DNA from 2 places in the Peribacillus sp. NPDC097198 genome. Region 1 is predicted to be linked to the other one. Evidence: riboswitches for the same ligand, from Rfam matches in the RefSeq annotation. Region 1 holds a riboswitch; the other holds the start of a gene.
The links. Region 1 has a riboswitch for S-adenosylmethionine ahead of ACIQXQ_RS15235 (sugar ABC transporter substrate-binding protein). Riboswitches for the same ligand answer to the same signal wherever they lie in the genome.
Positions count from the first base shown of each region.

Region 1 (5,229 bases):
ATGGTTGAGGGAATTAAGGATATGAGCAATTTCAATCTGCTTCTTGTTGGAAGTGCAGGAAATGGCAAGACATCCTTCATTCAATCGATAGCGGGTGAAAGCATTGCAGCGGAAGACCATTCATCTCTTGTGAGCGTTAAAGATGGCGATGACCTGGAAATCTATGAAATTACCGATACAGATCGTAAAATGGTCGAAGAGTTAACGGAGTTGGATGAAACGCGTCGTCAACGCGGAACGATTGTCGATGTGACACTCATCAGTGATTATTTGAGAAATAATCGCCTGCGTCTACTGGATACTCCAGGATTTAATGGAGAGAAAAGCGTAGACCCTGACTTCCAAAATTACTTACTGGAGAGCGATGGAGTGATGTTCGTTCTGGATGCACGGGCACCTTTCACGGGCAGTGAACGTGATTTGCTATTGGAAATGCAACAAATGGCCCCTAAACTTCCTATTCATTTCTTGCTGAATAAAATGGATACCATCTATAGTGATCAAGTGGCAGTCAGGATGGAAGATGAAACATGGGATAAGGTGAATGCTTATTTCCCGAACGCGAAGGTATTTGCTTTCTCCAAGCTTTATGACAGCAAACAGCAACTGCAGGATCTAGCCGTCTTCCTTCACGCAAACTATCAAGATAGCAATTGGAAGGAAATGAGGGCGGAGAAGCTCCTTGCCTTCACGCGTAAAACTTTATCCTATCTATTAGAAAAACGGGCAGCGAATGAACGGAAATGCGAGCATTCGATTTCTTGGAATGAACAGATGGAAGTGAAGTTGAATGGCGCTACGAATCAGTTGACTGATTTGGAAAAAGAAAAAACCGAAAACATTACAAGATCTTATCGCTTATTAAAAGAAGAAGTGAAAAAACAGCTTTCCACACGAATTCCTGAATTACTGCGTGATTGCTCTAAAACATTATCTGAGAATAGTGACTTTAGCCAAGTGCATATACAGTTGAATCAGGAAATGAACGATCGGATCCAGGCATTTATATCCGATAAAATCATGCCGCAGTATTTCCGCTCGCTTCAAGACTGGATTGCTACATCTGAGTTAGAATTCACGCAAAGCCAACAGTTCATGGATGAGATGAGCGCAGGCTTCAATGAGCTATACAAAGAAGAACGTATTGTACTGGCCGGGGACTTCCGGGTCTTGGATGACTGGCGCCGTGATGCGGACCGGATGACAAGCAGCATCCGGATAGAAAATGTAAATATATTACTAAGAAGGACCCCATCTCAGTTGATTCTTAAGGGAGCCGGGAAGCTATTTGGTGCCATTCCGCAAAATAAAGCGAATATGTACAATCGATATAAGAAGTTCTTGGAAAATGAAGACTTCCAGGATGTTGCCGATATGATCAGTGACAGATTCCTTACTCAGTTTGGATTGTTCGAAAAATCCTTGGAACGTGACATATCCCTGTTCTACCGCAGTCCATTTTCCATCCTTGAAAAAAATATCGAACAGACGAAAGCCGAAATCAAAGAACAGCAGGCTACATTGGAACATATGAGACAAAATCCTGAAGTCTACCGTGATCCGATTACCCTGTTCGAAGTGAAACTGCGCCAATTCGAACGCCTTGAAAAAATCGAGAAAAGACGCCTGGCGAAACTGCAAGGAAAATAAAACATTTAAAATATTCTAAAAACTATTGACTTAATGACTATATCCCTATAAAGTGGTACTTACCATAACGAAACGTAACACATTATATTCTCTTATCAAGAGTGGCGGAGGGACTGGCCCTACGATGCCCAGCAACCGTTCCAATTAGGAATTGGTGCTAAATCCTGCAAAACAGAAATGTTTTGACAGATAAGAGAGGGATAAGTCTGCAAACCAGCTGATTAAACCTCTCTATTTTAGAGAGGTTTTTATTTTGTGTTTATGCCGAGCTAACAGATAAGAATAATGTAAAAAATAGGGGGAATTAAAATGGGAAGATCAATTTTAAAAGGAGCTTTCGTTTCAGTCATCGCTTCGGCGTTGCTTTTGACGGGGTGTTCTTCGGGACAAAGTACAGGGGAAGCGAAAAAAGAGGAAAAGGTATCTTTTGAAAATGTTCCAGAGCGATTTGCGAAAGGCGAGGGAGCTAAAATTAAAGTCATTCGTAAAATTGGCGGCGATGATCACACTGCCCAATACTTAGCAGGGGCGCAAGAAGAAGGAGAAGCACTTGGCTTCCAAGTAGATACTTTTACGGCCAATGGCGATACGGCTAAATTCCATGACGCCATCGCTCAGGCTCTGGAGGAAGACTATGATGGCTATATCATTTCCCATGGTGATGATGCAGCGACAGTGAATGACGTACAAAAGTTGGTTGATGCAGGGAAAAGCGTAGTCACATTCGATTCCATCGGCGATTTAACGAAAATTGATGGGGTAACAGTAACCTCACAAGATGACGAAGCATTGGCAACTCTTGCTTTTGACAAATTGATTGAAGAGCAAAAAGGCGAAGCGAACATTGCATACCTTTGGGTAGATGGTTTCCCTCCTATGGTGAGAAGAAATGCCGTGTATCAAGAAAAGCTGAAAGAAAATCCTGGCATTCATGAAATTGAAAGATTCGGAGTGGCATCTTCAGATACTTCGGTCCAGACGCAAAATGCCGTCTCGGCGATGTTGAACAAGTATCCAAAAGGTAAAATAGACGCAATTTTCGCAACCTGGGATGCATTCGCTATCGGAGCAGCTCGTGCGATAAAAGAAGCGGGGCGCGATGAAGTGAAAATCTATGGTATTGACGTGTCCAATGCTGACCTTCAGGAGATTCAAACAAAAGGAAGCTCATGGTCGTATACCGCAGCGGTTGATCCGAAGTTGATTGGTGCAGTGAATATGAGACTGCTAGCGAAAAAACTAGCGGGGGAAGAAACGCCGCAAACCTATGATTTAGAAGCATCATTGATATCTCAAAAACAGCTTCAATCATCGAAGGACGCTGTCAACATGACCAATCTATCCGGCATTGTTCAAGGCTGGGGAGTATCAACGGAATTTGAAGAAGACTGGATGAAAGTATTGAAAGAACATTATAAGAAGTAACGATCAGAATCAGTAGACACTCTCTTTCAAGTTGAAGAGAGTGTCTGTTTAATGGGAGGGATTGGACATGGGCATTCAACTAGAAATGAAACAAATATCGATTGAGTTTCCAGGTGTAAAAGCGCTTAGTGAAGTTGATTTTTCAGTACAGTCGGGAACAGCACATGCATTGGTCGGCGCAAATGGAGCAGGGAAATCGACGCTAATGAAAGTCTTATCAGGAGCTCATGTCCATTATACCGGCGACATTTTTCTAAATGGCCAGGTACAGGATATCCGTTCGCCAAAGTCGGCACAGGAAGCTGGCATTCAAATTGTGTATCAGGAAGTGGATACGGCCCTCATTCCTTATTTAACGGTTGCGGAGAACGTGATGCTGAATGAATCCGTACAGAACATGGGGAGAAAACAAATCATCAAGTGGAAGGAATTACATAGAAAAGCGACGGAAATCTTGGAAGAAATGAACATCCATGTGTCTTCGAAAAAACTGGTAAGGGACCTTACGTTGGCCGAAAAGCAGATGGTCTTGATAGCTAGGGCCGTTTCAACCGCATGTAAATTCTTGATTCTTGATGAGCCGACTGCTCCGTTAAGCCATACGGAAACAACGGAACTATTCCGGATTGTGAATGAGCTGAAGCAACGTGGTGTAGGCATTATTTTCATTTCTCATCGTCTACCCGAGATATTTGAAGTGTGTGAGGACATTACAATCATGAGAAATGGGAAGAGTGTGAGGCGCAGTAGAATCAGTGATATCACACAAAACGAAGTGATTGAGCAGATGCTTGGAAAGTCAATGGAAGAACAGTTTCCCGTCGTGAATGCCGAGATAGGTGCGGTGATGTTTGAAGTGAACCGACTGTCGGATGCCGATAAAGTCAAAGATGTCAGTCTTCATGTGAGGGCCGGTGAGATAGTCGGTTTAGCGGGCCTTGTCGGGGCAGGGAAAACGGAGCTTTGTAAAACGCTTTTCGGTCATACGGCCATTATAACGGGGGAAGTTGTATTGAATGGAAGGAAGCTTATTCTGAAAACGCCCCATCATGCTGTGAAGAGCGGCTTGGCACTAGTCCCCGAAGAACGGAGGAAAGAAGGCGTTCTCGTACAGGAGTCTGTTACTACGAACCTGACTGCTGCAAGTGTCGGGAAATTCAGTAAGGCATTCAGCTTCGTCGATCGCCAGGCAGAAAAGATAAAGGCGAAAGACCTGATAGCCACTCTTGGGATCAAAACGCCTTCAGAGGAAGCGAAGGTCGAAAACCTATCAGGGGGCAATCAGCAAAAGATCGCCATCGGAAAGTGGTTATTGGCTGATGCGGATGTATACATATTCGATGAGCCGACAAAAGGCGTCGACGTCGGGGCCAAGAAGGATATTTTTGAACTGATCGCAAAGTTAGCCCAAAAGGGGAAAGCGATTATTTATGCATCATCCGAATTGGCCGAAATCATAGGAATCACAAACAGGACCTATGTTTTATATGACGGAAGGATGGTCAAGGAGCTAGAGACAAGCAAGACAAATGAAGAAGAACTACTATTCTACTCAACAGGGGGCAAATAGGATGAGTACACCAATTCCGGTTCTTACAGAGAAACCAACAACGCCAGCCAGGAAAAAAGTTGATCTGTTCGAATTCTTTTATAAATATGGAACGATTCTGACGATCATCATCTTGATTGCGGTTTTTGCTATTGCGAATCCATCGTTCATTCAAACGAATAATCTTATTAACATTTTACGTTCCATCTCCATCGTGACAATCATCGCCATCGGGATCACGATTTCCTTGACGGTTGACGGCTTCGATTTGTCAGTTGGCTCCGTTGCCTCATTAGCCAATGCCATCGTCATCTCGATGTTTGTCTGGTTTTCCCAGGATACGTTGATTGCGATAATAGCGGCCATTGGTGCTTCGCTTGTGGTGGGCGCATTGAATTCATTCATGATTGTAAAGTTAAGGATCCCGGACATGCTGATGACATTGGCGACCATGTTCATCATTCAAGGGCTTGCCCTTACTTATACAAAAGGGGCCACGGTTTCACAAAACATGGTGATGCCTGATGGAACATTCGCTACAGGTTTAATCAGCCCATTTTTCGCCAAAATCGGACAAGTGCCTTGGATTATCCTGATCATGGGCG
Region 1 covers NZ_JBIWDO010000008.1:74,795-80,023, reverse strand. Annotated here, with positions in the region: gene ACIQXQ_RS15240 (GTP-binding protein) at 1-1,650, shown strand, start outside; SAM riboswitch class I at 1,740-1,846, shown strand; gene ACIQXQ_RS15235 (sugar ABC transporter substrate-binding protein) at 1,960-3,075, shown strand; gene ACIQXQ_RS15230 (sugar ABC transporter ATP-binding protein) at 3,143-4,645, shown strand; gene ACIQXQ_RS15225 (ABC transporter permease) at 4,647-5,229, shown strand, end outside.

Region 2 (5,229 bases), on a different contig from region 1:
CAATGGATCGTAACCCTTCGATAAATACATTTCGTCGTCCTTCGTACATGTTCACGAGTTCCTTCACACACTCTTGTGAATCCAGTAAGGCGCATGCCGTGGCTTCTTGTATTGCGGGAAAAAGGCTGACGTAAAGATGATCCTGCAATAATTCAAGCGATTCGATGACACTCTGGTTGCCAACCGCAAAGCCAACCCTCCACCCCGCCATGTTATATGTTTTAGAAAGGGTGTAAATTTCTATCCCCACTTCTTTTGATCCTTCTGCTTGAAGGAAGCTTACCGGTTTTTTCCCATCGAACCCAATTGCACCATATGCGAAATCATGGACCACACATATCGAGTGTTCTTTTGCCATGGAAACCGTTTCTTCGAAGAATTCTGCTGACGCCGATGCTCCTGTGGGATTATTGGGATAATTCAAGAACATCATCTTCGCTTTGTCAAAAACCTCTTTATCTATTTCCTTATAATCGGGAAGAAAATCATTTTCTTCGGTCAAGGGCATAATTTCCGTTTTAGCTTGGGCTAACGCTACACCTGACAGGTAATCTGGATAGCCCGGATCAGGCACTAAAATTGTATCGCCTGGATTCAACAAGCATTGCGGTAATTCGACTAGACCAGCCTTTCCACCGAAAAGAATCGCCACTTCCGTTTTAGGATCTAGCTTGACGCCATATTCACGTTCATAAAAGAGGGCCGCAGCTTCTTTTAAATAGGGAAGCCCCCTAAAAGGAGAATATTTATGATTCATGGAATTTCCTGCTGCTGTCTGCAGGCTCTTCACGATATGTTCAGGAGTCGGTTGGTCTGGATTTCCCTGCCCAAGATTAATGACATCCTTGCCTTCTGATGTTATGTTATTAACTTTTTCGACTAAAGAAGCAAAAAACTGCTTTGGAAGCTCTTGAAGAAGTCTGGATTTTTCGAATTGCACCATCTTTGCACCTTCTCTGAAATTTCTTGAAATTATAGTCACAAATGATATATGTTTATCTTAATCTTGTAAAGTACTTTTTTACATATGGAGGTTTTAAATGATGAAATGGAAAATCGCCTGTTTACAAATGGACATTGCCTTTGGACAGCCAGATATAAATTTCCAGGTGGCAGAACAATGGATTGAAAAAGCTGTACAGTCTAAACCGGACATCGTCATGCTGCCGGAACTATGGACAACCGGCTATGACTTAACGAGATTACATGAAATTGCAGACGAAGAAGCAGAACAAACCATTACCTTTCTAAAAGCCCTTGCAAAAAAACACCGAATTAACATAATCGGTGGCTCGATTGCAAAGAAAACTAAGGAAGGCATCTATAACACAATGCTCATCATCGATAAAGAAGGCAAACTGGTTAAAGAATATGATAAACTCCATCTGTTTCAATTGATGGATGAACACCATTACTTACAACCTGGCAAAAAAGACGGCTTATTCTCCCTCGATGAAAAGATTTGCGCCGGATTCATTTGCTATGATATCCGTTTTCCGGAATGGCAACGGGCCCATACGGTACGAGGTGCGGAGGTTATCTTCGTGACCGCCGAGTGGCCAAAGCCTAGGCTCCATCATTGGAGGGCACTGTTAATCAGCCGGGCAATAGAAAACCAAGCCTTCGTTGTGGCTGTGAATCGTTCCGGTTCTGACCGAAATAATCATTTTGCCGGACATTCCATCATCATCGACCCGTGGGGAGAAATCATTTGTGAGGCTGGTGAAGAAAAAGAACTTCTACTCGGCACCCTTGACTTAGAAAAAGTAGGAGAAGCAAGAAATAAAATACCCGTTTTCGAAGATCGGCGGCCGGAGTTTTATTAATTTACCATTGACAAACTATTTGAAATATTGATATCATTCATTCGAGATTAATTTTCTGAAAATAAATACAATACTCTTATCAAGAGCAGGCTGAGGGATAAAGGCCCTATGAAGCCCAGCAACCGACTGTAATACCATTGTGAAATGGGGCGGGAATTCCGCCGGATTATATCCACAGAGCACGGTGCCAAATCCACCAGAAAGAATTCTTTCTGGGAGATAAGAGGTTCGAAGTGAAGCTTCTGCCTCTTTCTATGGGAAAGGGGCTTTTTCATATTTTTTAATGTACTTGGAGGGATAACAATGACTCAACCATCAAATTTCAAGCTATTGACAAACGAAACGGCAATTGACCTAACGAAGAAACTTGGGTTACTGCATTCAGATGACTCATTACTATGTAATGAAATCGGTGACGGAAATTTAAATTATGTTTTTCACGTTACAAATCCCGTAACAAATAAAGGAGTTATCATCAAACAAGCAGTTCCTTACGCAAAGGTTCTTGGTGAAAGCTGGCCATTGACTTTAAAAAGATCGGCTATCGAAGCGAATGCATTAATTCAATTCAGAAGCTATTGTCCCGAACTTGTCCCACAAGTCTATTATTCTGATGAACAGCTTGCAATCACCGTCATGGAAGATTTATCACACTTGAAAATCGCCCGGACCGGATTAATTGAAGGAGATCATTTCCCTCTATTATCCAAACACATTGGTGAATTTGTTGCAAAGACCGCTTTTTATACGTCTGATTTTCATTTGGAACCGGCAGCGAAAAAAGAGGTTGCCCGGAACTTCACGAATCCAGAACTCTGCAAGATTACTGAGGTTTTCATTTTCACGGATCCTTTTTTGGAGGAACATCCAGGCGAGTTTGAGCTTGAGTTGCTGGAGGCTGCCAAGTCTATATGGAAAGATGCTGATTTAATACTGGAAGTGGCTAAGTTAAAACAAAGCTTCGAATCCGAGCAGGAGGCCCTTCTTCATGGCGATTTACATACGGGAAGTATATTTGCAAGTGATACAGAAACAAAGGTAATTGACCCTGAATTCGCTTTTTATGGTCCTGTTGGATTTGACCTTGGACAATACATGGCGAATCTCCTATTCCAGGCAGTAACACGCGAGGCCACTGGGAAGGAAGAAATCTTTACTCATCTTCAGGAATTTTGGAATACATTTGAAGAAACATATACGAACCTGTGGAATTCTGAAAATAAAAGTCCTTACAGTAAGATCGAAGGTTATCTTCCATATGTACTCAACAAGTTTAAAGGTGATGCATATGGCTTTGCAGGATGTGAACTAATTCGAAGAACCATTGGCCTATCTCATGTTGCTGATTTAAATGGCATTGAGAATAAAGAAACTAGAATTACAGCTAAAACGGCTACCTTGAAAATCGGGGCCCATATAATCAAAAATCGGAAAGAACTGAATATTCCAGCAGTGATAGAAGCCGTAAAGCAATATACATTGCCTTCCTATTCAGCCCTATAAGGAGATATACATATGACAACTACAACGCCACTACCCTATTCCGTCCAATGGAATGATACCCATATTACCTTATTGAATCAACAGGCCTTGCCATCAAAAATAGAATTCATTGAACTTTTTACGGTTAAAGATGTATATGACAGCATCTTGACCTTGAAGGTCCGTGGTGCCCCCGCTATCGGGCTAACTGCAGCATTTGGCGTTGCTCTTGGTGCAATCCAGGAAAATACCACGGATTTATGGCAATTTAAACACAATGTCACGAAACATGTTACTACACTCGCTTCTTCAAGACCAACAGCGGTCAACCTTTTTTGGGCACTGAAAAGAATGGAGAATACTCTACAAGCAGCCAATAGCATCGCTTCAGCCAAAAGCGCTCTTGTTGCTGAAGCAAAAAAGCTATTTTCAGAGGATGTGGAGATGTGCCGAAAAATTGGTGAATACGGATTGTCTTTATTCAACGAGGGTGATTCTATTTTAACCCATTGTAATGCTGGGGGGATAGCCACTGCACGGTACGGAACAGCCCTCGCACCTTTCCACCTGGCCCAGGAAAGAACCTTTCCTATAAAGGTCTATGCCTGTGAAACGAGACCTGTCTTGCAAGGGGCACGACTCACCGCATGGGAACTTATGCAAGCTGGAGTGGACGTTACATTAATCTCGGATAATATGGCAGCCCACACCATTCATCATAAAAAAATCGAAGCCATTATAGTCGGAGCAGACCGTATTGCGGCAAACGGTGATACAGCCAATAAAATTGGTACATTGGGTTTGGCGATATTAGCTAAGCATTACGATATTCCTTTCTATGTAGCAGCACCATCAAGTACATTCGATTTATCTCTCGAGTCGGGTATCTCCATCCCAATCGAAGAAAGGAATGGGGATGAAATCACTTCTATACAAGGAGTCAGGATAGCACCAGAAAATGTGAAGACATTCAATCCTGCTTTTGACGTTACGCCCCATTCTCTTATTACAAGCATCATTACCGAAAATGGCATCATTTCACCTGATTACAGGAGTAATATCCCGCTTTTTGTAAAATGAAATTATTTATAAAGGATTAATCAAGGGGCTGTCCCAAAAGGTGTAATTACACACCGAAATTGAATAAATAGTAAAAGGCAGAAACGTTGATTTAACAACATTTCTGCCTCTTTGTTTTTGCGAAATTCACTGGAATAAGGACTTATTAGACAGCCCCTTCATTCTTTTCACGATTAACCTTGGAAACCCATTCAGTTGCTCCTGTTATATTTATTCTGACGAGGTTCTTTTTGATAGATATAATCGCAGAATTTAGTCAGAGTGGCATCTAGCCTTCTTTGATTTTTCTGCCGCTTTTCGGTAGTAATCATTCTTAGCCTTGTATGAAAGTTCATGTTCCTCAAGCAGGGTTTACCGCTCGTTTTCTTCAAATTCTACTTCATCATGGATACCCTTCCATTCCCCACCCATTGGTACTTCTTCCATGGTCACCTTATGGATTACACACACACCTAAGTCAAGCATACGAAAAACGGCCCATCAGCAATAAATGCTTGCTGATAGGCCGCTTGTTTTTATAAAAGATTATTTGATTTTCTTTTTCAATACTTCCACCGCTTTTTTCACTTGAGTATCATTTTTAAGGATTTTATCCCTAATGACTTCCATCAATTTAACGGTTGTATCGTCTTTAATGACACCTGTTTCTTTGATCTTATGATCCTTTTGGAATTCCTTGACCGCTACCTTTGTTTCTTCATCGAAATACTTATCCACTTTTCCTGGATTATACCCGGCTTCTTTCAGCATTTTCTCCGCTGCTTCTACTTCACTCGAGGAATCCGATACTTTCAATCCTTTATCAGGAGAGATATATGGAAGATTGGCATACTCGGGAAGC
Region 2 covers NZ_JBIWDO010000004.1:345,656-350,884, reverse strand. Annotated here, with positions in the region: gene ACIQXQ_RS09495 (pyridoxal phosphate-dependent aminotransferase) at 1-943, opposite strand, end outside; gene ACIQXQ_RS09490 (carbon-nitrogen family hydrolase) at 1,044-1,826, shown strand; SAM riboswitch class I at 1,900-2,052, shown strand; gene mtnK (S-methyl-5-thioribose kinase) at 2,124-3,329, shown strand; gene mtnA (S-methyl-5-thioribose-1-phosphate isomerase) at 3,342-4,388, shown strand; gene ACIQXQ_RS09475 (lmo1851 family serine protease) at 4,914-5,229, opposite strand, start outside.
Region 2: it holds a riboswitch for S-adenosylmethionine, as region 1 does, so the genes downstream of both, mtnK (S-methyl-5-thioribose kinase) here and ACIQXQ_RS15235 (sugar ABC transporter substrate-binding protein) in region 1, are expected to answer to the same signal.